DNA from 2 places in the Pseudomonas sp. 05N431 genome. Region 2 is predicted to be linked to the other one. Evidence: predicted binding sites of a transcription regulator. Region 2 holds the regulator's gene; the other holds the start of a gene.

Region 1 (15,862 bases), on a different contig from region 2:
GCGTCCAGGTCGCGCTCTTGCGGCAACCAGTCCGCCAACTGCTCCTGACTCAACAGCCCGACCTTGTCCGCCGCCGGGCTGACACCGTCATCTTCGGCGTAGCAGTAGAAACGCTTGAGTTGCGGGTGACGCTCGGCCAGGCCGTCGATCCAGTCGCGGAAGGCATGCACGCCACCGTTACGCGCACAGTGAATAAAGTGCACCGGACGCTCGGTGGCCAGCGCCGCTTCCAGCATCGGCAGGGTTGGCGTGATGCCGACACCGCCGCTGATCAGCACCAGCGGCTTGTCGCTGGCGGTCAGGGTGAACTCGCCCGCTGGCGGAAACAGCAGGATGCTCGCGCCGACGTGGAGCTGGTCATGCAGGTAATTCGAGGCACGACCGCCCTCTTCGCGCTTGACGCTGATCCGGTACTGACCGTTGTCGCCCAGGGACGACAGCGAGTAGTTGCGGCGGATTTCTTCGCCGTCGAGGATCAGTTTCATGCCGATATACTGACCCGGTTCTGCCGCGAGGATCGGTCCCTTGTCTGCTGGTTCAAAGTAGAACGAGGTGATTTCCGCGCTCTCTTCCGCACGCTTGGCCAGTTTGAATTCCCGCGCCCCGCGCCAGCCGCCGACCGCTGCGGCTTTCTGGTCGTAGATCGCGGTTTCGGCACCGATCAGGATGTCGGCCAGTTGGTTGTAGGCAGCGCCCCAGGCGCTCATCACTTCTGGCGTGGCGATCTCGTCACCGAGCACTTCGGAAATCGCCCGCAGCAGGCAGGTGCCGACAATCGGGTAATGCTCCGGCAGGATTTGCAGGGCAACGTGCTTGTTGATGATCTTCGCCACCAGATCGCCCAACTGGTCGAGCTGATCGATGTGCCGCGCATACATCAACACCCCGCGAGCCAACGCCCGTGGCTGGTCGCCGCTGGCCTGGTGCGCCTGGTTGAACAGCGGACGAACCTCTGGGTACTCGGAGAGCATCATGCGGTAGAAGTGAGTGATCAGGGCTTCGCCGCCGCTTTCCAGCAGCGGTACGGTGGATTTGACGATGGCACGGTCTTGAGCGCTAAGCATTAAGGGGATACTCCTGAACGACTGGGTTTATAGTTTTCTACCCATGACATATCAGTTTCTGTGCCAACAATTAAATCCATACAAATCAATTACTTAACAAACATGTAGTCATAACGACACAAGCGGATTTATAGTCACCTCGACTACATGGAGTCAATATGACTGCAAAACCCTTGCTCACCGCGTTGCTGCCACTGGTCTCCGACCTTTCCCGCGAATTGCCCGAAGGCGAGCGTTACCGCCGCCTGCTCGAAGCCATGCGCGCCCTGCTCCCCTGCGATGCCGCCGCCCTGCTGCGGCTCGACGGCGAATGGCTGGTGCCGCTGGCGGTGGATGGCCTGAGCACCGACACCCTCGGCCGGCGCTTCAAGGTCAGCGAACACCCGCGCTTTGAAGCGCTGCTCAGCCGCTCGGAACCGACGCGTTTTCCCAGCGACAGCACCCTGCCCGACCCTTATGACGGTTTGGTCGACGGCCACGGCGATCACCTGGAAGTCCACGACTGCATGGGCTGCCCGCTGTTTATCGACGAGCGTCCGTGGGGCTTGCTGACCCTCGACGCGCTGGACCCGGAGCGCTTCGAACCGATCGAACTCGACGCCTTGCAAGCCTTTGCCAGCCTCGCCGCCGCCACGGTCAACGCCGCCGAGCGTATCGAGCGACTGGCCAATCGTGCGGAAGACGAACACCAGCGCGCCGAGGTCTATCGTCAGGCCAGCGGTCAGCAGAGCCGCGAAATGATCGGCCAGAGCAAGGCGCACAAGCGTTTGGTGGAAGAGATCAATCTGGTCGGCGGCAGCGACCTGACGGTACTGATCACCGGTGAAACCGGGGTCGGCAAAGAGCTGGTGGCCCAGGCGATACACGCCGCTTCACCGCGCGCCGACAAACCGATCATCAGCCTCAACTGCGCCGCGCTGCCTGACACCTTGGTGGAAAGCGAGTTGTTCGGCCATGTACGCGGCGCCTTCACCGGGGCGCTGAACGACCGGCGTGGAAAATTCGAACTGGCCAATGGCGGCACGCTGTTTCTCGATGAAGTGGGCGAGTTGTCGCTGGCGGTGCAGGCCAAATTGCTCCGTGTGCTGCAAAGCGGCCAGTTGCAACGCCTGGGTTCGGACAAGGAACATCAGGTCGACGTGCGTCTGATTGCCGCGACCAACCGTGACCTCGCCGAAGAAGTGCGCAGCGGCCGCTACCGCGCCGACTTCTACCATCGCCTTAGCGTCTACCCGCTGCTGGTGCCGGCGCTGCGCGATCGCGGTCGCGATGTGTTGTTGCTCAGCGGTTACTTTCTTGAACAGAACCGCTCGCGGATGGGCCTCAACAGCCTGCGCCTGACCAGCGATGCGCAAGCGGCATTGCTGGCCTACAGCTGGCCGGGCAACGTCCGCGAACTGGAGCACTTGATTGGTCGCAGTGCATTGAAAGCGCTGGGCAACTCGCGGGAACGGCCAAAGATTCTCAGCTTGAGCGCGGCGGACCTGGACTTGCCCCACACGCCCCTCGAAACGCCCCCGGCGCCAGCCAGCACTGAACCGGCGCCCACCGTTGAAGTGTTCGGCGACCTGCGCCAGGCCACCGAAAACTATCAACGCCAGTTGATCACCGCTTGTCTTGAGCGCCACCAAAACAACTGGGCCAGCGCCGCCCGTGAGCTAGGCTTGGACCGGGCGAACCTTGGGCGGATGGCCAAGCGGTTGGGCATGAAGTAACCCCGAATCACCCCCGTCATTGTGGCGAGGGGGCTTGCCCCCGTTCGGCCGCGAAGCGGTCGTGACATCAGCCATGAAGTTTTATCAGGAATAAAGCGCGGACCGCTTCGCGCTCCAACGGGGGCAAGCCCCCTCGCCACAGGGTTCGATGATGGGTTAATAGACAGGGAAATCCCTAAAGCCTGCCCCGCTTACGTCGATAACCCGATATCAATAGTTGCTGGCGATCCCACAATCGCCCGTCACCTTTTCCACAGAAGGTTTTTATGTCCTCCAACAAAGCCCGCGCAGATTCACTTTCGCTTCTGCTCTTTACCTTGCGCAGCGGCAAGCTGATGGCGATCAACCTGCTGAAAGTCAGTGAAATCATCCCCTGCCCGCCCCTGACCAAGCTGCCGGAGTCGCACCCGCACGTCAAAGGCATCGCCACCCTGCGCGGCACCTCGCTGTCGGTCATCGACCTGAGCCGGGCGATCGGTGAGCGGCCGTTGGAAGACCCGGACGGTGGCTGCCTGATCGTGACCGACGTCAGCCGTTCCAAACAGGGCCTGCACGTTCAGGCGGTGAGCAAGATCGTCCATTGCCTGACCACCGACATCCGCCCACCACCTTACGGATCTGGCGGCGTGCGCGCGTACATCACCGGTGTGACCTCGGTCGACGGCACGCTGGTGCAGGTGCTCGACATCGAGAAAGTCATCCACGGCATCGCCCCGGCGCAGATCGAAATGGCCCCGACCGAGCTGAGCATGGAAGACGCCGAAGTGCTGGGCAACGCCCGCATTCTGGTGGTCGATGACAGCCAGGTGGCGCTGCAACAATCGGTACACACGCTGCGCAACCTCGGCCTGCAATGCCACACCGCACGCAGCGCCAAGGAAGCCATCGACTGCCTGCTGGACCTGCAAGGCACCGCGCAGCAGATCAATCTGATTGTCTCGGACATCGAAATGTCCGAGATGGACGGTTACGCGTTCACCCGAACCCTGCGTGAGACCCCGGACTTTTCCCACCTCTATATCCTGCTGCACACCTCGCTGGACAGTGCGATGAACAGCGAAAAAGCCCGTCTGGCCGGGGCGAACGCGGTGCTGACCAAGTTCTCTTCGCCAGAGCTGACCAAATGCCTGATCACGGCCGCAAAAGCCGTCGCGCAGCAAGGTCATTGAGCCTTGGCTGAAGAGTATTGCCTGCTGCTGCGGCGCGACCTCGCCGGGGTGTTGCCCGCCATTGCCTGGCCTCCTGGCATTGTGCTGAGCGAGTACCGCCCCGAACTGGCCGAAGCGGTTCACGGTTTGATGGAACAGGGTTATCAGCACGGCGGCGGTCGAGTACCGTCACTTGAGGTGTGGCGCGAGCGCTTTGAAAGCGATGCCGAATATGACCCGGCGCTGTGTTTCATCGCCTCGGATGCCCACGGCATTATCGGCGTGGCCCAGTGCTGGACCAGCGCCTATATCAAGAACCTGGTGGTGCATCCACGGGCTCAGGGCCAGGGCTTGGGACGGGCGTTGCTGTTGCATGCCTTCAGGGTGTTTCAACAGCGGCGCGAAGGGTTTGTCGATCTGAAGGTACTGGAAGACAACCAGCGCGCCCGGCGGCTGTATGAAAGCGCTGGAATGCGTGTCGTCCGCCGGGAACTGGTTCCAGATTAAGACCGCTATCGCGAGCAAGCTCGCTCCCACATTTAATCTCATTGAACACAAATTCTGTGTACGACGAAAACCACTGTGGGAGCGAGCTTGCTCGCGATGAGGCCCGCACTAGCAACATCAAACCATCATGCATAACCAGCCCTTGACCAACACACGCCCAAAGCCAATGACTGGCGCACAACTTGCTTTGGCACCCTCCCTCGCGGTGGTTTTCCGCCATCGCTGACGCCTCTGGAATGTGACCGGTCGCCTAATGAATACGACGTTTTCCTGCGTAGGTTGTGGTAAATGCTGCAGCGACCACCATGTGCCCCTGACCCTCGACGAGGCCCGGATGTGGGCGGCTGACGGCGGGGCCGTGATCGTGCTGGTGGAGGGTTTTCTCGGCAATGGCCTGGGCCTTCCAGCCTTGCAACGCGAGCACGCCGAACGCCGTTCCGTGGTGGTGCCCAGCGGCGCGACCCAGGCCCATGTAGCGATCACCTTCGCCGCGTACAACGCCGGTCCCTGCCGGAATCTTGACGAAGACAACCTCTGCCGCATCTACGAGCGCCGGCCGCTGGTGTGCCGGATCTACCCGATGGAAATCAATCCACACATTCCCCTGACGCCAGCGGCCAAAGACTGCCCGCCCGAATCGTGGGAACAAGGCCCCGACTTGATCGTCGGCGGTCAGTTGGTTGATCAGGCGTTGGTGGACCTGATCCAGCGCTCGCGTCAGGCAGACCGCGACGATGTCCAGGCCAAGGAAGCGATTTGCGAACGCTTGGGAATTCGTACCACGGCGCTCAAGGGTGACGGGTTTACCGCCTACCTGCCGGACATGGCGGCGTTTGCCTCGGCAATTGATCAGGTTCAGGCAGCGCCGTTGCCAGGTTCGGCCGGTGAATGGCTGTTCCATGTGTCGGGCAACGACATTGCTGAGCAAGTGCAGGCCGCCGGTGCACACGTGGTCACGGCAGAGCCGCTGAACTATGCGTTTATCTCGTTGCGTGCGGCCTGAGATTTATAACTGAGAGGGACGACTCAGCGCTTGCCCATCGAGCGACGGGTGCCAGGAGGCGCTGCGCCCGGGACCTTGGTGTGGCCATTCTTGGCGCCGTTCTTGTACCACGGCTGACTGGCGTTTTTGGCGGAGGCCAACTCGCCCGGCTTGAACGGGAACTTGAAGGCCGGGATCGCCGCTTTGGTTTCGCTGTCGGCGCTGGAGTCGACGCTGTCTGGCAGGTCAGCCTGTTCGTCAGCAGCAGGCGCTTGTATCGGGGAAGTCATGAATGCTCCGGGTGTTACAGTGAGTCGGGCCCGATGGGTGGGCCGCGAAAGGCCGGCAGTATACCTGCGCGCCCATGATCTTTAACCTCCCGACGTATGAATGGTCGCCTTTGCTGACAGCCCTGTCAGTTAGCCGTCACCTTGCTGACCGCAACGAAGGACTATAACTAGGCCATTATTTCCCGTCTTTTTGCCCCGGCGTTCAATGCTCATGCCCATTTCAGGAAAAAAACTGCTGATCGCCGCGCTGCTGGTGACGGTCACTGCCGTGGCCATTGGCGTTGCGATCAAACCGGCGACGAGCAAACTCTCGGCCCCCACCGCGATTCCGGTGCGGGTGGTCAGCGTCGTCGAACGCGACGTGCCGCGCTATGTCAGCGGGATTGGCTCGGTGCTGTCATTGCACAGCGTGGTTATTCGTCCGCAGATCGACGGCATCCTCACCCGGCTGCTGGTCAAGGAGGGTCAGTTGGTGAAGGCCGGTGACCTGCTGGCGACCATCGATGATCGCTCGATCCGCGCCAGCCTCGATCAGGCCCGTGCGCAATTGGGCGAAAACCAGGCGCAGTTGCAGGTCGCCGAGGTCAATCTCAAACGCTACAAATTGCTCAGCGTCGATGACGGCGTCTCCAAGCAGACCTACGACCAGCAACAAGCCCTGGTCAATCAGTTGAAAGCCACGGCACAGGGCAATCAGGCGGCCATCGATGCGGCGCAGGTGCAGCTCTCCTACACACAGATTCGCTCGCCGGTGACGGGCCGCGTCGGTATTCGCACCGTGGATGAAGGTAACTTCCTGCGCATGAGCGATACCCAAGGATTGTTCTCGGTCACCCAGATCGACCCGATTGCCGTCGAGTTTTCCCTGCCGCAGCAAATGCTGCCGACGCTGCAACGGCTGATCAGTGCAACCCCGCCGGCTGACGTGAATGCCTACCTCGGCGCCGACACCAATGGCCAGACCGGCGACTTGCTCGGCGAAGGCCACCTGACGCTCATCGATAACCAGATCAATGCCAACACCGGGACCATTCGCGCCAAGGCCGAATTCAGCAACGCCGGGCAAAAGCTCTGGCCGGGGCAACTGGTGACGCTCAAGATCCAGACCGCCCTCGACAAGCATGCGCTGGTGGTGCCGCCGTCCGTGGTCCAGCGCGGGCTGGATCAGCATTTCGTTTACCGGGTCAACGGCGACAAGGTCGAATCCGTTCCGGTGCAAATGGTCTATCAGGACAGCGGGCTGAACATCATCACAGGGGTACAGGCCGGTGATGTGCTGGTCAGCGATGGTCAGTCGCGGCTCAAGCCAGGGGCCAGCGTGCAGATTCTCGGCGAGCCGCCAGCGCTCACGCAAAGCACTGCGGCGGAGCCACAGCCATGAAGGTCCATGGCGGCATTTCGGCCTGGTGCATCGACCATCCGGTCGCCACGGCACTGCTGACCTTCGCCCTGGTGCTGCTGGGCTTGATCGCCTTCCCGCGCCTGCCCATCGCCCCTTTGCCGGAAGCCGAGTTCCCGACCATTCAAGTCGCCGCGCAGTTGCCCGGCGCCAGCCCCGACACCATGGCCTCGTCGGTGGCGACACCGTTGGAGGTGCAATTCAGCGCCATCCCCGGCATGACCCAGATGACCTCCAGCAGTGCCTTGGGTTCGACCAACCTGACCCTGCAATTCACCCTCAACAAAAGCATCGACACTGCCGCCCAGGAAGTTCAGGCCGCAATCAACACCGCCGCCGGCAAACTGCCCAAGGACATGCCGACGCTGCCGACCTGGCGCAAGGTCAACCCATCCGACAGCCCGGTGCTGATCCTCAGCGTCAGCTCGACGCAAATGCCCGGCACCGAACTCAGCGACTACGCCGAAACCCTGCTGGCGCGGCAATTGAGCCAGATCGACGGCGTCGGCCAGATCTACATCACCGGCCAGCAACGCCCGGCCATTCGGGTCCAGGCCTCGGCCGACAAACTCGCCGCCATCGGCCTGACCCTGGCCGATGTGCGCCTGGCCATTCAGAAAACCAGTCTCAACCTGGCCAAGGGTGCGCTGTATGGCGAGTCGAGCATTTCCACGCTGTCGACCAACGATCAGCTGTTCCATCCCGACGAGTACGGTCAACTGATCGTCTCCTACAAGAACGGCGCACCGGTCCAGCTCCGGGACATCGCCACCGTGGTCAGTGGCTCGGAAGACGCCTACGTCCAGGCCTGGTCCGGCGATCGGCCGGGGGTCAACCTGGTGATCCTGCGGCAACCGGGTGCGAACATCGTCGACACCGTGGACCGGATTCAAGCCGCGTTGCCGGGCCTGCAAGCGATGCTTCCGGCGTCGATTCAGGTCAACGTGCTGATCGACCGGACCCAGACCATCCGCGCCTCGCTGCACGAAGTGGAAGTCACCCTGCTGATCGCGGTCCTGCTGGTGGTCGCGGTGATGGCGCTGTTCCTGCGCCAGTGGTCGGCGACGCTGATCGTTTCCAGCGTGCTCGGGGTCTCGCTGATCGCCAGTATCGCGCTGATGTACATCATGGGCTTCAGCCTGAACAACCTGACCCTGGTGGCGATCGTCATTTCCGTAGGGTTTGTGGTCGACGATGCGATTGTGGTGGTGGAGAACATTCACCGCCACCTGGAGGCCGGCGACGGCATGCGCGAAGCGGCGATCAAGGGCGCTGGCGAGATCGGCTTTACCGTGGTCTCGATCAGCTTCTCGCTGGTCGCGGCGTTCATTCCGCTGTTGTTCATGGGTGGGGTGGTCGGCCGGTTGTTCAAGGAGTTCGCCCTGACCGCCACCTCGACCATCATGATTTCGGTGGTGGTGTCGTTGACCCTGGCACCGACCATGGCCGCCCTGTTCATGCGCGCTCCGGTACACGACGCCCACGCCAAACCCGGTTTCGGTGAACGCCTGCTCGCACTGTATGAACGCGCACTGCGCCGGGCCCTGGCGCATCAGAAACTGATGCTGGGGATCTTCAGTCTGACGCTGTGCATGGCGGTTGCCGGCTACGTGTTTATCCCCAAAGGTTTCTTCCCGATACAGGACACCGGTTTTATCCTCGGCACCACCGAAGCCGCCGCCGACGTGTCGTTTCCGGAGATGGTGAAAAAGCACCAGGCCCTGGCAGACATCGTCGCCGCCGACCCTGCGGTGCAAACCTTCTCCCATTCGGTGGGCGTGTCCGGCAGCAACCAGACCATCGCCAACGGGCGCTTCTGGATCTCCTTGAAAAAACGCGGCGATCGCGATGTGTCCGCCAGCGCGTTCATCGACCGGATTCGTCCGCAACTGATGAAGGTCCCGGGCATTGTGCTGTACCTGCGCGCCGGGCAAGACATCAACCTCAGCTCCGGCCCCAGCCGCGCACAGTATCAATACGTGCTCAAGAGCAACGACGGTCCGACACTGAACCTCTGGACCCAACGCCTGACCGAAAAACTGCGCGGCATGGCGGCGTTTCGCGACATTTCCAACGACCTGCAACTGGGCGGCAGCATCACCCACATCCACATCGACCGTGCCGCTGCAGCGCGTTTCGGGCTGACTGCCAGCGATGTCGACGAAGCGCTTTATGACGCCTTCGGCCAACGGCAGGTGAATGAATTCCAGACCGAAATCAACCAGTACAACGTCATTCTCGAACTCGACACCCGCCAGCGCGGCAAGGCCGAAAGCCTCGCCTATTTCTACCTGCGCTCGCCGCTGAGTGGCGAGATGGTGCCGTTGTCGGCGCTGGCCCGTTTCGATGCGCCGACCATCGGCCCATTGTCCATCGCCCACGACGGCATGTTCCCGGCCGCCAACCTGTCGTTCAACCTCGCGCCTGGCGTGGCGTTGGGCGATGCGGTGATTTTGCTCAACCAGGCGAAGAACGACATTGGCATGCCGGCCTCGGTCAACGGCAATTTCCAGGGCGCGGCCCAGGCGTTCCAGAGTTCGCTGGCCAGCCAGCCGTGGCTGATTCTGGCGGCGCTGGTGGCGGTGTACATCATTCTTGGCGTGCTCTATGAGAGTTTCGTGCACCCACTGACGATCATCTCGACCTTGCCTTCGGCCGGTCTCGGCGCCTTGATACTGCTGTGGATCCTCGGCCAGGACTTCTCGATCATGGCGTTGATCGGCCTGGTGCTGCTGATCGGTATCGTCAAGAAGAACGGCATCCTGATGATCGACTTCGCCCTCGACGCCCAGCGCAATCGCGGACTGTCCCCGCAAGAAGCAATTTTCGAGGCATGCCTCACGCGGTTCCGGCCGATCATGATGACCACCCTCGCCGCCCTGCTCGGCGCGCTGCCGCTGATGCTCGGTTACGGCACCGGCGCCGAACTGCGCCAACCGCTGGGGATCGCGGTGGTCGGCGGTTTGCTGGTCAGCCAGGCGCTGACGCTGTTTACCACGCCAGTCATATACTTATGGCTTGAGCGGGTGTTCCATCGCTCCACACCAGCGCCTGCGCTGGCGACTACACACTGAGGCGGGTCATGCGCGTTCTGATTATCGAAGACGAAGAGAAAACCGCGGATTATCTGTACCGCGGTCTGACCGAACAGGGTTACACCGTGGACCGCGCCCCGGACGGGGTCGAAGGTTTGCACCTGGCGCTCGAAAACGATTACGCGGTGATCATCCTCGACGTGATGCTGCCGGGTCTCGACGGCTACGGCGTGCTGCGCGCCTTGCGTGCCCGCAAACAGACCCCGGTGATCATGCTGACCGCCCGCGAGCGTGTCGAAGACCGGATCAAGGGCCTGCGCGACGGTGCCGACGATTACCTCGGCAAACCCTTTTCGTTTCTCGAACTGGTCGCCCGCCTGCAAGCACTGACCCGCCGCAGTGGCGGCCATGAACCGGTGCAAGTGACCATTGCCGACCTGTGGATTGATTTGATCAGCCGCAAGGCCACCCGTGCCGGTACGCGACTGGACCTGACCGCCAAGGAGTTCTCGCTGCTCAGTGTGCTGGCTCGGCGTCAGGGTGAAATTCTGTCGAAAACCGCGATTGCCGAGATGGTCTGGGACATCAATTTCGACAGCGACGCCAACGTCGTCGAAGTCGCGATCAAGCGCCTGCGCGCCAAGATCGACGGGCCATTCGAAGAGAAACTGCTGCACACCATTCGCGGCATGGGCTATGTGCTGGAGAGCCGCAGTGCGCAGTAACAGTATCGCCCTGCGCCTGAGCGGCATGTTCACGCTGGTGGCCGCGCTGGTATTTCTGTTGATCGGCTGGGCGCTGTATCAACAGGTTGAAAAGGGCCTGGCGCTGCTGCCGGCAGCCGAACTGGATGCGCGTTACAGCGTGCTCGAATCCACGGTCGGGCGCTTTGGTACGCCAGAGCACTGGGTGAAGATCAACAACAAACTCAACCTGCTGAGTGAAGAGGACAAGCGCATCAGTTTCTGGATCATCAGCGGCGATGCCAACTATGAGTACGGCAACATCACCCCGCAGATCCGTGCCTTGGCGCAAGGGCCAACCGGCAAGCGCGACGTACAACTGCCGGGTCAGCCCTATCCGATGAAAGTGCTGGTCAGCCAGTTTCCGGCCAAGGACCAGCGCCCACCGTTGCGCTTCATGATCGGCATCGACACCCAAACCTTCTATGAGACCCAGCATCACTTGCTGATCGCCCTGATCAGCCTGGCGATCATCGGCGTACTGCTGGCCTCGGCGCTGGGTTACTGGGTGGCGCGGATCGGCCTCAAGCCGTTGATCAAGTTGTCTCAGGAAGCTCAACGACTGGCACCGCCGTTGCTGTCCTCACGGCTGCAATTGTCGCCACTGCCACCGGAACTCAATCAGTTCGTCAGCTCGTTCAACGAGACGCTGGAGCGGGTCGAACAAGCCTATACACGACTTGAATCGTTCAACGCCGATGTCGCCCACGAACTGCGCTCGCCACTGACCAACCTGATCGGTCAAACCCAGGTTGCCCTGACCCGTGGGCGCTCGGCGGAACACTACTTCGAAGTGCTGCAATCGAACCTCGAAGAACTCGAACGGCTGCGCTCGATCATCAACGACATGCTGTTTCTGGCCAGCGCCGACCAGGGCAGCAAGGCCACCAAACTGACCACCACCTCGCTTGCGGACGAAGTCGCCACCACCCTCGACTACCTGGATTTCATCCTCGAAGATGCGCAGGTCAAGGTTCAGGTCAGCGGCGATGCCCGGGTACAGATCGAAATCGCCCACCTGCGCCGGGCGCTGATCAACCTGCTGAACAACGCCGTGCAACACACGGCTCCCGGCCAGGTCATTCGGGTGCAGATTGATGTTCAGGAGCATCGGGTCAGTATCGGCGTCACCAACCCCGGCGAGCCCATCGCCAGTGAACATCTGCCGCGCTTGTTCGAGCGCTTCTACCGGGTCGACGCCTCGCGCAGCAACAGCGGCGCCAACCATGGCCTGGGGCTGGCCATCGTCAAGGCGATCGCGCTGATGCACGGCGGCAATGTGTTTGTGCGCAGTGATAACGGCGTGAATACGTTCGGGATCTATTTGCCGATTTGATCCCCCCACCGTGCATAACTCACGTTGATCGTTCCCACGCTCCGCGTGGGAATGCCGCCAGGGACGCTCCGCGTTCCGCTTCACGAGCTGACGCAGAGCGTCAGAGGATGCATTCCCACGCGGAGCGTGGGAACGAGAAATACTCAACTCTTACCTCCCACGCAACAGTCCTTTATCCAATCCGCTCTTTTTCCCACCCCCCAAGACCTTTACCTTGGCCACACCAAACAGCACTTGCCAAGCAAGAAGGTTTTCCAGATGTCCAACAGTATGGGTATTGCCAGCGCTTTCATTTTGTCGTCCTTGTTCCTGTCGCCGTTCGCCATGGCTGAAGAGTCGCCGGCATTTGTCGCGCATAATGCTGCGCGTGCCGAAGCCTTCGACAAAGCCCAGGCTGAACTGACCGCAAAAGCACAGAAGTCTGAGCAAACCCGGCAAACATCAGCCAGCCAGGCTCAACCACAGGTTGAAAAAGATAGCTGATCAGTAACACCTCTCAGTTTCCCTCGACACTTCTCAGGGCTCTTTCCCTTGAGAAGTTGTCTTCAAGCCGCTGCTATCAGCGGCTTTTTTTCGTTGTGTATTTGTCAGGCATTCCTTCGTTATTACCCAATAAGAAACACCCGGATTATTAACTATAACAACGCTTGTTATTGACCCAAGGAGCTGTATCCCGCGTGAGCATCACCCTCAAACTCAGTCCGCTATTCATTGCAATGGCCGCAACGATGGCCGCAAACGCCCAGGCCGCCGACGATTCCAGCCGTGAAGGTTTCGTTGAAGGTGCAAGCCTTAAACTCAATGCCCGCAACTACTACCTGAACCGCAATCGTCAGCAGCAGACTAACGACAACATCGAATGGGGCCAGGGTTTCCTCGGTATCTTCGAATCGGGTTACACCCAGGGCCCGGTCGGTTTTGGCGTGGATGCCAACGCCATGCTCGGGCTCAAACTCGACGGTGGTGGCGGCACCAGTGGCTCGAGCATCCTGCCGATCAGCGATGACAACGGCAAAGCACCGGGCTCGTTTTCAAGCGCTGGCGGCACCCTGAAAATGCGCGCCCTGGACACTGAACTGAAAGCCGGTGACCTGTTTCTCAACAACCCGGTAATCGCCGGTGGCATGAGCCGCATGCTGCCGCAGACCTTTCGCGGCGTCAGCCTGACCAACCACAGCTTCGACGGCTGGCTGATCGAAGGCGGCCAGGCGAGCTTCACCAAGCCTTACAACCAGAGCGGACACCAGCGCATCGGGACGTCCTACGGCAAACTGGCGGACGGCGACAAAAGCCAGCACCTGAACTGGGCCGGTGTGGCCTGGAGCGGTCTGCCGGGCCTGACCAGCAGCCTCTATGCGTCCGAGCTCAAGGACATCTGGAACCAGTACTACTACGACCTGGACTACACCTACGCGGTCAACGAACTGGTCAGCCTCAATCCGGGCCTGCACTACTATCACACCCAGGACACTGGCGACGCACTGCTCGGCAAAATCGACAACAACACCTACAGCCTGCACTTCACCGTGGGCGTCGGTAGCCACAGCGTCACCGCCGCTTACCAGCGCGTGAACGGCAACACGCCGTTCGACTACATCGCCCAGGGCGACAGTATCTTCCTCGACAACTCGCAGCAGTATTCGGATTTCAACGGCCCGAACGAGCGTTCGTGGAAGCTCAAGTACGCCTATGATTTCGCTGGCGTCGGCGTACCGGGCCTGACCTCGGCCGTGTCGTATTCGCGCGGCACGCTGGACCTGAGCAAGGTCGACCCGAACAGCCGCGGTTATGCCAGCTTCTATAACGAAGCTGGTAAAAATGCCAAACACTGGGAGCGTGATATCGATCTCAAGTACGTGGTCCAGGGCGGTACGGCCAAGGATCTGGCGCTGCGCCTGCAATGGGCCACCAACCGTGGCGGCAACGGCTACGGTGCGCTGGATACCGATACCGATGAATACCGGGTGATCGTCGACTACCCACTGAACGTTTTCTAAGTAAAATTCACAAAAAGGCCAGCATCCACGCTGGCCTTTTTTTTGTTCGGGATCTATACATGCACTGAGATCAACGAACTGATATCTGCAATGCCGCCCGGTGTGTCCGGGAACTACGCTGATGATGTCCCTGTGCAGAAATCAGAACCATGAGTGCAAAACGCACACACCACTCCATAACGAGCTCTGCCCGCCGACCGGAATTGCTGCTGGTTCTCGGCAGTTCGCTGACCGTCGTCGCGATCATCGCCATCGTCACCTTCCTGCTGATCCGCGAACACGCCAATGCCATGCAGGCGGCCACACGAGGTGCGACCAACATCGTGCAACTGATCGACGCCGATGTACTGCGCAACGTCGAGCTCTATGACCTGTCACTGCAAGGCTTGATCGCTGCCGCCCAACGCGACGACCTGCAGAAGGTTTCGCCGCAGGTCCGTCACCTGGTGCTGTTCGACCGTGCAAGCACCGCACGTTACAAGGGCGATGTCCTGCTGCTCGACAAGCACGGCGAGGTGATCGCCAACTCGTCGTCGCTTCAGCCAAAAACGGGCAATTTTTCCGACCGCGACTACTTCCAGGCCCACGTCAGCAACAGCGATAGCGGGATGTTTATCAGTCGCCCGTTCAAACCCCGTTGCGACTGCCCCGAGAACGATCAGTGGCGCATCAGCTTCAGCCGGCGCATCTCTTCGCCCACCGGGGAGTTTCTTGGCGTTGCCGTCGCGTCCATGCAACTGGCGTACTTTGACGAGCTGTTCAGCAGCCTGGACATCGGCTCCAACAGCACCCTCAATGTGCTCGACAAGGACGGCATACTGCTGGCGCAAAAGCCGATGCTGACCGATGACAGCATCGGCAAGAGTTTCGGCAATCGACCCAATGTCATACGCATCATGCGTGAAGGCAGTGGCAGTTTCAGCAGCATCTCGAGCATGGACCATCAGGAACGCCTGTACACCTTCTCGCGCGTCGGCAATCTGCCGTTGACGGTCAGCGTCGCGCTCTCCATGGACGAAATCTTCGCCAGCTGGAAACGCACCGCGTACGTGATCAGTGGCGCAACCGGTGTGCTGTGTATCGGCTTGATGTGGTTGACCTTGCTGCTGTGCCGCGAATTTCGCCTGCGCCATCACGCCGAGCAGGAGCTGGCGCAACAGGCCGCTGTCGACGCCCTCACCGGTGTGGCTAACCGGCGGACGCTCGACCAGGCACTGAATCGCGAATGGTCCCGCGCCCAGCGCTCGGGCAAGCCATTGTCGGTGCTGATGATCGACGCCGATCACTTCAAGTCGTTCAACGACCGTCACGGCCATCAGGGCGGCGACGATGCGTTGCGTGTGCTCGCCCGAGTCATCAGCGAAAACATCCGTCGCCCGTCCGATCTCGCCGCGCGCTATGGCGGTGAGGAGTTTTCCGTGGTGCTGGCCGAGACTGACAGCGCAGGAGCCCTGCGGATTGCCGAAAATATCCGTGCGGCAATCGAGCAATTGCCACCGTTCGAAGACGACGTGGGGCCCATCACCGTCAGCATCGGCCTCTGTACCTCGACAGGACAACCGGGCGAGAGCCTGGAAAACCTGATGTATGCAGCCGACAAAGCGCTATATCAGGCCAAGCACCGCGGGCGTAACCGGGTGGAGGCA
Region 2 (13,671 bases):
ACGGTGCCAGCAAGTTCGTGCGCGGTGACGCTATCGCCGGTCTGCTGATTCTGTTCATCAACCTGATTGGCGGCATGGCGGTCGGGATCTTCCAGCACGGCATGAGTTTCGGCGATGCCGGCAAGGTCTACGCATTGCTGACCATCGGTGACGGTTTGGTGGCGCAATTGCCATCACTGCTGTTGTCCACCGCGGCGGCGATCATGGTGACCCGTGCTTCCGGTTCGGAAGACATGGGCAAGCAGATCAATCGGCAGATGTTCGCGTCCCCCAAGGCGCTGGCGGTAGCGGCCGGTTTGATGGCGGTCATGGGCCTGGTGCCAGGCATGCCGCACTTTTCCTTTCTCAGCATGGCCGCCGTCGCAGCGGGCGCCGCGTATCTGTTCTGGAAAAAGCAGAACATCGTCAAGGTTCAGGCTCTGGAAGAGGTCAAGCGTCAGCAAGAGCTGCTGCCGTCGCCGGCACGGGCCATGGAAACCAAAGAGCTGGGCTGGGATGATGTGACCCCGATCGACATGATCGGCCTTGAGGTTGGTTACCGGCTGATTCCGCTGGTGGATCGCAACCAGGGTGGTCAGTTGCTGGCGCGGATCAAGGGCGTGCGCAAGAAGCTTTCCCAGGATCTGGGCTTCCTGATGCCGACCGTGCACATTCGCGACAACCTCGACCTGGCGCCGAGTGCCTACCGCCTGACCCTGATGGGGGTAATCCTCGCCGAAGCCGAGATTTATCCGGATCGCGAACTGGCGATCAACCCCGGGCAGGTCTACGGCACGCTCAATGGCATCACCGCCAAAGATCCGGCCTTTGGCCTGGAGGCGGTCTGGATCGAAATCAGTCAGCGTCCGCAGGCACAGTCCCTGGGTTACACCGTGGTCGATGCCAGTACGGTGGTGGCAACTCACCTCAACCAGATTCTGTACAAGCACTCCAGCGAGCTGATCGGCCACGAAGAAGTTCAGCAACTCATGCAATTGCTGGCCAAAAGCTCGCCAAAACTGGCCGAGGAGCTGGTACCGGGCGTTGTTTCGCTGTCGCAACTGCTCAAAGTGCTGCAAGCCTTGTTGGCCGAACAGGTTCCGGTTCGTGACATTCGCAGTATTGCCGAGGCCATCGCGAACAACGCCGCCAAGAGTCAAGATACTGCCGCTTTGGTGGCCGCCGTGCGGGTTGGCGTATCGCGCGCTATCGTCCAAAGCATTGTAGGCACTGAGTCCGAGCTGCCTGTGATCACCTTGGAGCCAAGGTTGGAACAAATATTGCTCAATAGTCTTCAGAAGGCAGGACAAGGCTCGGAAGAGGGCGTTCTGCTGGAGCCAAGCATGGCAGAGAAGCTGCAACGTTCGTTGATCGACGCCGCGCAGCGTCAGGAAATGCAAGGTCAACCGGTGATTCTGTTGGTAGCAGGTCCGGTACGCGCGATGCTCTCGCGGTTCGGACGTCTGGCAGTGCCGGGGTTGCATGTGTTGGCTTATCAGGAAATCCCTGACAACAAGCAAGTGACCATCGTTGCGACAGTAGGGCCCAACGGCTGAGGTAGTGGTTTATGCAAGTTAAGCGTTTTTTCGCCGCCGATATGCGTCAGGCCATGAAGCTGGTTCGTGATGAGCTGGGCGCTGATGCGGCCATTATCGGTAATCGTCGGATCGCCGGTGGTGTCGAGCTGACGGCTGCCCTGGATTACAAGCTGTCGGCGCTGGCCCCGCGTGTGCCGAATATCGAACTCGAAGACGAGTTGCGCAAGACCCAATCGCGGATCGTCACGGCTCAGGCTGAATTGAGCCTGCGTGGCGACGGTGAGGGTGACGCGAGCGTCGGCACCAATCGCCAGCTGTTCGCCGGCCTGCCGCTGACCGCTGCGGAGCCTTTGATCGAGCCGACCTTTGCCGAGCGGCCGCGTCCTGCTCCGGCGCCTGCACCGTCTGCCGGGGTTGACCCACGAGCGTTCGACTCGATGCGTTTCGAACTCAATGGTCTGCGTGAACTGCTCGAAGTGCAGTTGGGTTCGCTGGCCTGGAACCAGCTGCAAGGCAGTCGCCCGCAGCAAGCCAACCTGTGGCGTCGCCTGCAACGTATTGGCCTGTCCGGTCCGCTGTCGCGCGATCTGCTGGAACTGATTACTGAAATTGAAGAGCCCCGTCAGGCCTGGCGCATGCTGTTGGCGCACCTGGCGCGGATGATCGTGACTCCCGAGATCGAACCACTGGAAGAGGGTGGCGTGATCGCCATGGTCGGCCCTGCCGGCATGGGCAAAACCACGACGCTGGCCAAGCTGGCCGCACGTTACGTGCTCAAGTACGGTGCGCAGAACATCGCGCTGGTGAGTATGGACAGCTTCCGCATTGGTGCTCAGGAACAGCTCAAGACCCTGGGGCGTATCCTCAATGTCTCGGTGACTCACGTCGATCCGGGCCAGTCCCTGGCGCAAGCCCTTGATCCACTGTTGCGCAAGCGTGTGGTGTTGATCGATACCGCAGGTCTGCAGGCCAGTGATCCGGCGTTGCGCATGCAGCTGGAAAGCCTGGCCGGTCGCGGGATCAAGTCGAAGAATTATCTGGTGCTGGCCACTACCAGCCAGAAACAGGTGCTGACTGCCGCTTATCACAGTTACAAGCGGTGCGGGCTGGCAGGCTGCATTCTGACTAAACTGGATGAAACAGCGAGTCTGGGCGAGGTGTTGAGCCTGGCAATCAGCCACGAATTACCTGTCGCTTATCTGACCGACGGGCCACGGATCCCGGATGATCTACATTTACCGCGCCGGCATCAGTTGGTCAGTCGCGCCGTAAGCGTGCAGATGCAGGAAGAACCCAGCGAAGAAGCCATGGCTGATATGTTCGCTGACCTCTACCACAGCCCGGCCAAGCGTGTCGGCTGAGGTAATAATGAATAGATTTGTATCTACATCGATGGCCTGCCATGCATTGTTCACAAGTGAGCGCGCAGCCAGTCATGTAGTCCGCGTCTAAGCAAGACAAGGTAAAGAACGAACATGGGCAGCATGCATCCCGTACAGGTGATCGCAGTGACCGGCGGCAAAGGTGGCGTCGGGAAGACTAATGTGTCAGTGAACTTGTCCCTGGCTCTTGCTGAGCTCGGCCGGCGCGTCATGCTGCTGGATGCCGACCTGGGGCTGGCGAACGTCGACGTCCTGCTGGGGCTCACGCCCAAGCGTACGCTGGCCGACGTCATCGAAGGCCGCTGTGAACTGCGCGATGTATTACTTCAGGGGCCGGGCGGAATTCGCATTGTTCCAGCAGCGTCCGGTACCCAGAGCATGGTTCATCTGAGCCCGGCCCAGCATGCTGGCCTGATTCAGGCATTCAGCGACATTGGCGATAACCTCGACGTATTGGTGATCGACACGGCGGCGGGCATTGGTGAGTCGGTCGTCAGTTTTGTTCGTGCCGCCCAGGAAGTATTGCTGGTGGTGTGTGACGAGCCGACCTCGATCACTGACGCCTACGCGCTGATCAAATTGCTCAACCGCGATTACGGCATGAACCGCTTCCGAGTGCTGGCCAACATGGCGCAAAGCCCGCAGGAAGGGCGAAATCTGTTCGCCAAGTTGACCAAGGTCACGGATCGCTTCCTCGACGTCGCCTTACAATACGTCGGTGCGGTGCCTTACGACGAATGCGTGCGCAAGGCCGTGCAGAAGCAGCGCGCCGTGTATGAAGCGTTTCCTCGCTCCAAATGTGCACTGGCGTTCAAGGCCATCGCGCAGAAAGTCGATACCTGGCCGTTGCCTGCCAACCCGCGTGGGCACCTGGAATTTTTCGTCGAGCGTCTGGTGCAGCAAACTGCGGGTCCGGTTCTATGACAGCCAGCGGTTACAACCTGTACAAGAAGTCGGCGCGTGACGCGCAGTACGAACTGATCGAGCGTTACGCGCCACTGGTAAAACGAATTGCCTATCACCTGTTGGCGCGCTTGCCGGCCAGTGTTCAGGTCGAGGACCTGATCCAGGCAGGCATGATCGGTTTGCTTGAAGTGTCGACCAAATACGACGCGAGCAAAGGTGCGAGTTTCGAGACATACGCAGGGATCCGTATCCGTGGCGCGATGCTCGATGAAGTCCGCAAAGGTGACTGGGCGCCACGCTCGGTACACCGCAATACCCGGATGGTGAGTGACGCGATTCGCTCAATTGAAGCTAAAACCGGGCGTGACGCTAAAGATCACGAGGTTGCGGCCGAACTCCAATTGAGTCTCGACGATTATTACGGGATTTTGAACGACACCTTGGGCAGTCGCCTGTTCAGCTTCGACGATCTGTTGCAGGACGGCGAGCATGAAGGGCTGCACGAGGATGGCGCGAGTGCTCATCTCGAACCGTCGCGCGACCTGGAAGATGAACGCTTCCAGGCTGCACTGGCGGATGCGATTGCCAATTTGCCGGAGCGTGAGCGACTGGTGTTGGCGCTGTACTACGACGAAGAGCTGAATCTCAAGGAAATCGGTGAGGTCCTGGGAGTCAGTGAATCGCGGGTCAGCCAGTTACACAGCCAGTGCGCGGCCCGTTTGCGGGGGCGTTTGGGGGAGTGGCGAGCGCGCTGACAGCAGTGTGGGGACACTGCGAACGAAACAGGCAAGGCGTAAAGCTCTGCAGGTCTCAATCCGTTGTGCTCCAGACAGTCGTTGAGTGCTCTGCCTGATTGATTGAATGGCGTGTTCAGGTGCTGAACGCGTTTAAGACTGCTTGGAGGTCGAATTGGACAAGAACATGAAAATCCTCATCGTTGATGACTTCTCAACGATGCGGCGGATCATAAAAAACCTGTTGCGTGACCTTGGGTTCACCAACACGGTCGAGGCGGACGACGGTACTACCGCCATTCCCGTCCTCAACAGCGGGAGCATCGACTTTCTGGTAACGGACTGGAACATGCCTGGCATGACCGGTATCGATTTGCTGCGCCACGTGCGCGCCGATGAAAAGCTCAAGCACCTGCCGGTGCTGATGGTCACTGCCGAAGCCAAGCGCGAGCAGATCATCGAAGCCGCTCAAGCCGGTGTAAACGGCTATGTGGTCAAACCCTTCACGGCCCAGGCGTTGAAAGAGAAGATCGAAAAAATATTCGAACGCATCGGTTGATGTGCTGAGCCACTGCGCCACGGGGGAGCTATGGAGCAAAGAGAATCTTCACAGGGCGATTTCGAATCGACCCTGAAAAAACACGCTCACGAACTGGTCGAAAGCCTTGAAAAGGGCAGGTTCGGTGACGCTGTGCAACTGATCCATGAGCTCAATCAGACCCGTGACCGCGGCCTGTACCAGGAGGTGGGCAAGCTCACTCGCGAGCTGCACAGCGCGATCGTCAATTTTCAGATTGACCCGCACATGCCGCAAGCCGAGGAAGTCTCTCAGATCACGGATGCCACCGAGCGCCTGTCCTATGTGGTCAAGCTGACCGAAGCGGCCGCGAACCGGACCATGGATCTGGTCGAGAACAGCACTCCGCTGGTCAATGGCCTGAGCACTGACGCCCAGGCCTTGAGCGCGGACTGGGGGCGTTTCATGCGCCGCGAAGTCGGTGCCGAAGAGTTCCGCGAACTGGCCCGGCGTGTCGACGGTTTCCTGACGCGTAGCGTCGAGGAAAGCCAGGTCGTCTCGGGCAACCTCAACGATATTCTGCTGGCTCAGGATTACCAGGACCTGACCGGTCAGGTGATCAAGCGCGTGACTCAATTGGTCACCGAAGTCGAAAGCAACCTGCTCAAGCTCGTACTCATGGCCAGTCAGGTAGACCGCTTTGCGGGTATCGAACATGACCATGAAGCGATGCTGGCTGAAAAAGATCCGCAAAAACATCTCTCTCAGGGTGAAGGTCCGCAGATTCATGCCGATAAAAGAGAAGACGTTGTGTCCGGTCAGGACGATGTGGACGATTTGTTATCCAGCCTAGGATTTTAGAGTTTTAGCATTTTAGGTTTTTTAGGTTTTTAGACCTCAGGAGCACCCCCTTAATGAGCTTCGGCGCCGATGAAGAGATCCTTCAGGATTTCCTGGTTGAGGCCGGCGAGATTCTAGAGCAACTGTCCGAACAGCTGGTCGAGCTGGAAAGCCGACCAGATGATGCGGACTTGCTCAATGCAATTTTTCGCGGTTTTCACACTGTAAAAGGGGGCGCCGGCTTCCTCCAGCTCAACGAGCTGGTGGAGTGCTGTCACATCGCCGAGAACGTGTTCGACATCTTGCGCAAGGGTGAGCGTCGCGTCGACTCGGAACTGATGGACGTGGTTCTCGAAGCGCTGGACGCGGTGAACAGCATGTTTAGCGAAGTCCGCGAACGAGCACCGATCACTGCGGCTACACCGGAACTGCTGGCGGCGCTGGCCCGTCTGGCCGAGCCGCAAACAGCCGACGAAGCACAGCCGGTTGCTGAAGTGGTTCAAGCACCTGCCGCTGAAAGCGAATCGGGCGACATCACCGACAATGAATTCGAACTGCTGCTGGACTCGCTGAACGCGGTCAAGGCTGAGGCCGAAGCATCCGTTGCCCCGGCACCTGAAGCAGCTGCCGGCAGCGATGAAATCACCGATGCCGAGTTCGAGTCGTTGCTCGACCAATTGCACGGCAAAGGCCAGTTCGCCCCTGATGCAGTGGCCGCAGTGCCCGCCGCACCGGCTGCCCCGAAAGCGGCAGGCGACAGCTCCGACATTACCGACGACGAATTCGAAGCACTGCTCGATCAGTTGCATGGCAAAGGCAACTTCGCCGTTGATGCTCTGGAATCGGCGATTGCTGCTGTTCCTGCGCCTGCGGCACCTGTGGCTGCGGCCGCTGGCAGCGATCTGATCTCCGATCACGAGTTCGAATCGCTGCTCGACGAATTGCATGGCAAAGGCAAATTCTCTGAGGTCGGCACAGGTTCTGCTGCTTCGGTGGCGGCGCCAGTTGCCAAGGCTGCAGCGCCAGCGCCTGTGGCTAAAGCGCCCGAGCCAAAAGCCGAAGCGCCCAAACCTGCTGCTGCACCGGCCCCAGCTCGCGCACCAGCCTCACCGCCACCGGAAAAACCGGCCAGTGAAGCCGAGACCACCGTACGTGTGGATACCGCGCGTCTCGACGAAATCATGAACATGGTCGGCGAGCTGGTACTGGTACGTAACCGCTTGGTCCGTCTGGGCCTCAACAGCGGCGACGAAGCCATGTCCAAGGCCGTGTCGAACCTCGACGTGGTCACGGCCGACTTGCAGACCGCGGTGATGAAGACCCGGATGCAGCCGATCAAGAAAGTCTTCGGGCGCTTCCCGCGCCTGGTTCGCGACCTTGCGCGCCAGTTGAAGAAAGAGATCAATCTGGAGCTGGTCGGTGAAGAAACCGACCTCGACAAGAACCTCGTCGAGGCCCTGGCCGACCCGTTGGTCCACTTGGTGCGTAACTCGGTCGACCACGGTATCGAAGAACCGGCCGATCGTGAGGCGATGGGCAAGCCTCGCAGCGGCAAAGTGATTCTGTCCGCGGAACAGGAAGGCGATCACATCCTGCTGTCCATCTCTGATGACGGCAAGGGCATGGACGCTGATGTTTTGCGCGGTATTGCCGTAAAGAAAGGCTTGATGGACAAGGATGCGGCCGACCGTCTCAGCGAGTCCGACTGCTTCAACCTGATTTTCGCGCCGGGTTTCTCGACCAAAACCGAGATCTCCGACGTGTCCGGTCGTGGCGTGGGCATGGATGTGGTGAAAACCAAGATCGCCCAGCTCAACGGCACCATCAATATCTACTCGACCAAGGGCAAGGGCTCGAAGATCGTCATCAAGGTCCCGTTGACCCTGGCGATCATGCCGACGCTGATGGTCATGCTCGGCAACCAGGCCTTTGCTTTCCCGCTGGTCAACGTCAACGAAATTTTCCATCTCGACCTGTCGCGCACCAACGTGGTCGACGGTCAGGAAGTGGTGATCGTGCGGGACAAGGCGCTGCCATTGTTCTACCTCAAACGCTGGCTGGTCAGCTCCGCCGCTCACGAAGAGCAGCGTGAAGGCCATGTGGTGATCCTTTCGGTGGGCACTCAGCGGATCGGCTTCGTCGTCGATCAACTGGTGGGCCAGGAAGAAGTGGTCATCAAGCCATTGGGCAAAATGCTTCAGGGAACCCCGGGCATGTCCGGCGCCACCATTACCGGTGACGGCCGCATCGCCTTGATTCTCGATGTTCCGAGCATGCTCAAGCGTTACGCCGCACGGCGTATTTGATTCTGGTGGAGCGGGGCGACTGAGCCTCGCTCCGTCTAACGGAGTGTTTATGGCAGTCAAAGTCCTGGTGGTGGATGATTCTGGTTTTTTCCGCCGCCGCGTCTCGGAAATTCTTTCAGCGGATCCGAGTATCCAGGTCGTCGGTACGGCGACCAACGGTAAAGAGGCGATCGATCAGGCCTTGGCCCTCAAGCCAGACGTGATCACCATGGACTACGAGATGCCGATGATGGATGGCATCACGGCGGTGCGGCACATCATGCAGCGCTGTCCTACCCCGGTTTTGATGTTCTCCTCGCTGACACACGAAGGCGCTCGGGTCACTCTCGATGCACTGGACGCTGGCGCGGTGGATTTCCTGCCGAAGAATTTCGAAGACATCTCGCGCAACCCCGAGAAGGTCAAGCAACTGCTGTGCGAAAAGGTTCACAGCATTTCGCGCAGTAACCGTCGTTTCAGCGCCTACAGCGCCCCGGCTCCAGCGGCCGCGCCAGCACCGGCACCGACACCGGCCCCTTCGAGTTTCGGCAGCAGTGCACCTGCGCGTCCGGCTCCGGCGCCGATTCCTGCGCGTGCGCCGGTTGCCAGCACCTCGTCGCCGGCACCGAAACGCAAAGCCTACAAACTGGTTGCCATTGGTACCTCAACCGGCGGCCCGGTTGCATTGCAGCGGGTGCTGACACAGCTGCCGGCAAACTTCCCGGCGCCGATCGTGCTGATCCAGCACATGCCGGCGGCCTTCACCAAGGCTTTCGCCGAGCGTTTGGACAAGCTCTGCCGGATCAGCGTCAAGGAAGCCGAGGATGGCGACATCCTGCGTCCTGGCCTGGCGTTGCTGGCACCGGGTGGCAAGCAAATGATGATCGACGGCCGTGGCGCGGTGAAAATCCTCCCGGGCGACGAGCGTCTGAACTACAAACCGTGCGTGGACATCACCTTCGGTTCGGCGGCCAAGTCCTACGGCGACAAAGTTCTGGCGGTGGTCCTTACCGGCATGGGCGCCGACGGTCGCGAAGGCGCGCGTCTGCTCAAGCAGGGCGGCAGCGCGGTCTGGGCCCAGGATGAAGCCAGTTGCGTGATCTACGGGATGCCGATGGCGATCGTCAAAGCCGATCTGGCTGACGCGATCTACGGCCTCGACGATATCGGCAAGCACCTGGCCGAGGCGTGCATCTGATGGATGTTTTAAGCCTCATCGGGATCATCATGGCGTTCATCGCCATTATTGGTGGCAACTACCTTGAGGGTGGTCATCTCGGTGCCTTGGCCAACGGTCCGGCGGCGTTGATCGTGCTCGGCGGGACCATTGGCGCCGCGTTGTTGCAGTCGCCGATGAGTGCCTTCAAGCGCGCCATGCAGATTCTTCGCTGGATCCTTTTTCCGCCTCGCGTCGACTTGGCCGGTGGCATCGACCGCGTGGTCAACTGGAGCCTCACCGCGCGCAAGGAAGGTTTGCTCGGGCTTGAAGGGGTAGCGGATAGCGAACCTGACAGCTATTCACGCAAAGGCTTGCAATTGCTGGTTGACGGCGCTGAGCCCGAGTCAATTCGCAGCATCCTGGAGGTGGATTTCTACACCCAGGAAAGCCGTGACATCGAAGCCGCCAAAGTTTTTGAAAGCATGGGCGGCTATGCGCCGACCATCGGGATCATCGGTGCGGTCATGGGTCTGATTCACGTCATGGGCAATCTGGGTGATCCGTCGCAGTTGGGCAGCGGCATTGCTGTGGCCTTCGTCGCGACCATCTACGGCGTGGCCAGCGCCAACCTGGTGCTGTTGCCGATTGCCAGCAAGCTCAAGTCCATCGCGTTGCGGCAGTCGCGTTATCGCGAAATGTTGCTGGAAGGCATTCTGTCGATCGCCGAAGGTGAAAACCCTCGCTCCATCGAGTTGAAGCTTCAGGGCTTCATGGACTGATGGAGGTAATGGACTATGGCTCGTCGCCGTCAGCACGATGAACACGTCAACCACGAGCGCTGGCTGGTGTCTTACGCGGACTTCATCACACTGCTGTTCGCCTTTTTCGTGGTGATGTACTCCATCTCTTCGATCAACGAAGGCAAGTACAAGGAAATTTCCGAAGCACTGGTCGGGGTCTTTACCAACTCTGACCGTGCCCTCAAGCCGATCCCCATCGGTGACGAACGTCCGAAGACGGTCACCCCGGCCAAACCGCTGGTCAAGGACAGCGAGCAGATCGACGCCGGTATCGCCCAGGCCAGCAAGGACCCGCTCAAGAGCATTGCCGATGACATCAGTGCCGCCTTTGGCGATTTGATCAGCTCCAATCAGATGACCGTGCGTGGCAACGAGTTGTGGGTCGAGATCGAACTCAATTCGAGCCTGCTGTTCGGCAGCGGCGATGCCATGCCCAGCGATATCGCGTTCAACATCATCGACAAGGTTGCGGCCATTCTGAAGCCGTTCGACAACCCGATTCACGTTGAAGGTTTCACCGACGATCAACCGATCCGTACCGCGCAGTACCCGACCAACTGGGAGCTGTCCTCGGCCCGCTCGGCGAGCATCGTGCGCATGCTTGCCATGCAAGGTGTCAACCCCGGGCGTCTGGCTTCGGTGGGTTACGGCGAATTCCAGCCAGTGGCCAATAACGCGACCGCCGAAGGGCGTGCGCGTAACCGGCGAGTGGTGTTGGTGGTGTCGCGCAATCTCGATGTACGCCGCAGCCTGACCGGTACCGGAACGGCTAATGCAAAACCGGACGCCGCATTGAAGCGTGCTGGCACACAAACTGCACCGACGACTGTCAAGTCGCCGGGACGCGCGAGTGCCGTCAATTCTCCGTCACCCGGCTTATAACGTTGAGCTATTTCTCGGTTGTATTGATTCGACCGGGAGGAACAATCTGAATGAGAGTCTGGGCAGTTGCCAATCAAAAGGGTGGTGTCGGTAAAACCACTTCCTCCATCGCTTTAGCCGGATTGCTGGCTGAGGCGGGCAAGCGCGTGGTTGTGGTCGATCTCGATCCGCACGGCTCCATGACCAGCTACTTCGGCTACGACCCCGACAGCCTGGAACACAGCAGCTACGACCTGTTTCTGCACAAGGGCAGCGTGCCGCAAGGCTTGCCCGGGCAGTTGTTGCTGCCGACCAGCGATGAACGTATTTCCCTGTTGCCGTCGAGCACTGCGCTCGCCACCCTCGAGCGCCAGTCGCCGGGGCAGAGTGGCCTGGGCCTGGTGATCGCCAAGAGCCTGGCGCAATTGTGGCAGGACTTCGATTACGCGTTGATCGACAGCCCGCCGTTGCTCGGTGTGCTGATGGTCAATGCCTTGGCGGCCAGCCAGCAGTTGGTGATCCCGGTGCAGACTGAGCACCTGGCAGTGAAAGGTCTGGAGCGCATGGTCAACACCTTGGCGATGATCAACCGTTCGCGTAAGCAAGCGCTGCCGTTCAGCATCGTGCCGACCCTGTTCGACCGTCGCACCCAAGCCTCGCTGGGAACCTTGCGGGTGCTGCGCGACATGTACCCGGAAGAAATCTGGCAAGGCTACATCCCGGTCGATACCCGACTGCGTGATGCCAGCCGTGCCGGCCTGACCCCTTCGCAGTTCGACGGCAAGAGCCGTGGTGTGCTGGCGTACCGCGCACTGCTCAAGCATTTGCTGGCGCAGCAACTTGTTCCGCAGGTGGCTTGAGGTGAATCTTTTCTTTGCCGGGGTGGGGTGCCAATGAACCGGCCAGTAAAAATTACCAGCAGACCACAACTGGCGTTGCAGTCCTATCTGGATGCGTTGTTACAAGACGCGACCGAGGAATGGCCGGCAGAAGTCGAGGTCTTACCCGAGGCTGTAGAAGTCGTCGAGGTCGTCGAAGCCATTGAGGCGCAAGGCGCACTGGACGAGTTCCAGGCTGCGGTGCTCGAAGAGCAGGCTCGCGATGCACAAAAGCCAGCGGTTGCACCTCCCGTTGTAGTGCCGGTACTGGAAGCGCCGGCACCGATTCTGGCGCCGGTTTCAACGGTCGCTCCCTTGCTCAAAGCGCTGGTCGAGCCGGTGGTTGAAGTCCATCTGCCGCCGAGTAACACGCCACCGCCGGTGGTCGGCGATGATCGGCCAAGCTGGGCTGCCGAACCATTTGAATGCCTGTTGTTCGACGTCGCCGGTTTGACCCTGGCCGTGCCGCTGGTGTGCCTCGGTTCGATTTACTCGTTGGCCGGTCATGAGCTGACACCGTTGTTCGGTCAGCCGGAATGGTTCCTTGGGATTCTGCCAAGCCAGGCCGGCAACCTGAAGGTGCTGGATACCGCGCGCTGGGTCATGCCCGATCGTTATCGCGATGACTTCCGCCAGGGCCTGCAATACGTAATCTCGGTTCAGGGCTACGAGTGGGGGCTGGCGGTGCATCAGGTCAGCCGCTCGTTGCGCCTGGACCCGAATGAAATCAAATGGCGCAGCCATCGGGGTCAACGGCCATGGCTGGCCGGGACGGTGATCGAGCACATGTGTGCGTTGCTGGATGTCTCGGAGCTGGCGGAGTTGATCGCCAGTGGCGGTGCCAAGCACATGGGCGGCGGCAAGCCGGCCCACAAACCTACATAACAAACAGCTGGCCGCATACACGGTGCGGTCGGACAGAACACACACCGCCACAGGCGGTTTTTCGAGGGGTCAGGGTATGAATGATAAGGCGTCGTCTGCAAAGGGTTCCGAAGATCCGATCCTGCAATGGGTAACCTTCAAGCTGGACAATGAAACCTACGGCATCAACGTGATGCGCGTTCAGGAAGTCCTGCGCTACACCGAAATCGCTCCGGTTCCGGGTGCACCAAGCTACGTGCTGGGCATCATCAACCTGCGCGGCAACGTGGTGACTGTCATCGACACCCGCCAGCGCTTTGGCCTGGGCACCGTCGAAGTCAGCGACAACACCCGTATCGTGATCATCGAAGCCGACAAGCAAGTGGTCGGGATCATGGTCGACAGCGTGGCCGAAGTGGTTTACCTGCGTCAGTCCGAGATCGAAACCGCGCCTAACGTCGGTAACGAAGAATCGGCCAAGTTCATCCAGGGCGTGTGCAACAAGAACAACGAGCTGCTGATCCTGGTCGAGCTGGACAAGATGATGAGCGAAGAAGAGTGGTCGGAACTGGAGAGTATCTGATTGATTCTCGAGGTTGCTGTCATTTTACTGGGGCTCCTGTGGGCAGGGACCCTGGCGATGTTCCTGGCTTACACGCGCAAGCAGCGAGAGCTGGCAGCGCTGCAAGCCCAGGGCAATGCGTTGCGGGATCAGCGCATCAAGGACCTGGCCAAGCGCGTCGACGATTATCAGAACGGTAACGTGCGCATGGGTGAAGACCTGCATGAACTGCGTGCGGTGGTCGGCCCCTTGCCGGACAAGCTGGCCCAGCTTGAGCAGCGCGACCCGTCGAGCCTGTCATTCGCCCAGGCAGCCCGCCTGGTGGGGATGGGCGCCAGCGTCGACGAATTGACCCAGTCCTGCGGC

The links. The regulator FliA, encoded in region 2, starts transcription of late flagellar genes. The targets are predictions, from matches to a motif close to CTAAAGTTTNNNNNNNNNNNGCCGNTAA.
Region 1: a site for FliA is predicted at 2,955-2,982, ahead of AC1DIG_RS15760 (chemotaxis protein CheW). Genes of this name have one in related genera too.

The regions. Positions count from the first base shown of each region.
Region 1 covers NZ_JBFTMN010000008.1:75,424-91,285, reverse strand. Annotated here, with positions in the region: gene hmpA (NO-inducible flavohemoprotein) at 1-1,064, opposite strand, end outside; gene norR (nitric oxide reductase transcriptional regulator NorR) at 1,223-2,779, shown strand; gene AC1DIG_RS15760 (chemotaxis protein CheW) at 3,046-3,948, shown strand; gene AC1DIG_RS15755 (GNAT family N-acetyltransferase) at 3,952-4,434, shown strand; gene AC1DIG_RS15750 (YkgJ family cysteine cluster protein) at 4,688-5,437, shown strand; gene AC1DIG_RS15745 (hypothetical protein) at 5,461-5,706, opposite strand; gene AC1DIG_RS15740 (efflux RND transporter periplasmic adaptor subunit) at 5,918-7,087, shown strand; gene AC1DIG_RS15735 (multidrug efflux RND transporter permease subunit) at 7,084-10,179, shown strand; gene AC1DIG_RS15730 (heavy metal response regulator transcription factor) at 10,188-10,865, shown strand; gene AC1DIG_RS15725 (heavy metal sensor histidine kinase) at 10,855-12,219, shown strand; gene AC1DIG_RS15720 (hypothetical protein) at 12,478-12,702, shown strand; gene AC1DIG_RS15715 (OprD family porin) at 12,936-14,216, shown strand; gene AC1DIG_RS15710 (sensor domain-containing diguanylate cyclase) at 14,366-15,862, shown strand, end outside.
Region 2 covers NZ_JBFTMN010000009.1:408,455-422,125, reverse strand. Annotated here, with positions in the region: gene flhA (flagellar biosynthesis protein FlhA) at 1-1,535, shown strand, start outside; gene flhF (flagellar biosynthesis protein FlhF) at 1,547-2,878, shown strand; gene fleN (flagellar synthesis regulator FleN) at 2,993-3,823, shown strand; gene fliA (RNA polymerase sigma factor FliA) at 3,820-4,560, shown strand; gene AC1DIG_RS18470 (chemotaxis response regulator CheY) at 4,727-5,098, shown strand; gene AC1DIG_RS18465 (protein phosphatase CheZ) at 5,129-5,917, shown strand; gene AC1DIG_RS18460 (chemotaxis protein CheA) at 5,971-8,202, shown strand; gene AC1DIG_RS18455 (protein-glutamate methylesterase/protein-glutamine glutaminase) at 8,252-9,379, shown strand; gene AC1DIG_RS18450 (flagellar motor protein) at 9,379-10,119, shown strand; gene motD (flagellar motor protein MotD) at 10,135-11,022, shown strand; gene AC1DIG_RS18440 (ParA family protein) at 11,073-11,861, shown strand; gene AC1DIG_RS18435 (CheW domain-containing protein) at 11,895-12,764, shown strand; gene AC1DIG_RS18430 (chemotaxis protein CheW) at 12,841-13,326, shown strand; gene AC1DIG_RS18425 (DUF2802 domain-containing protein) at 13,327-13,671, shown strand, end outside.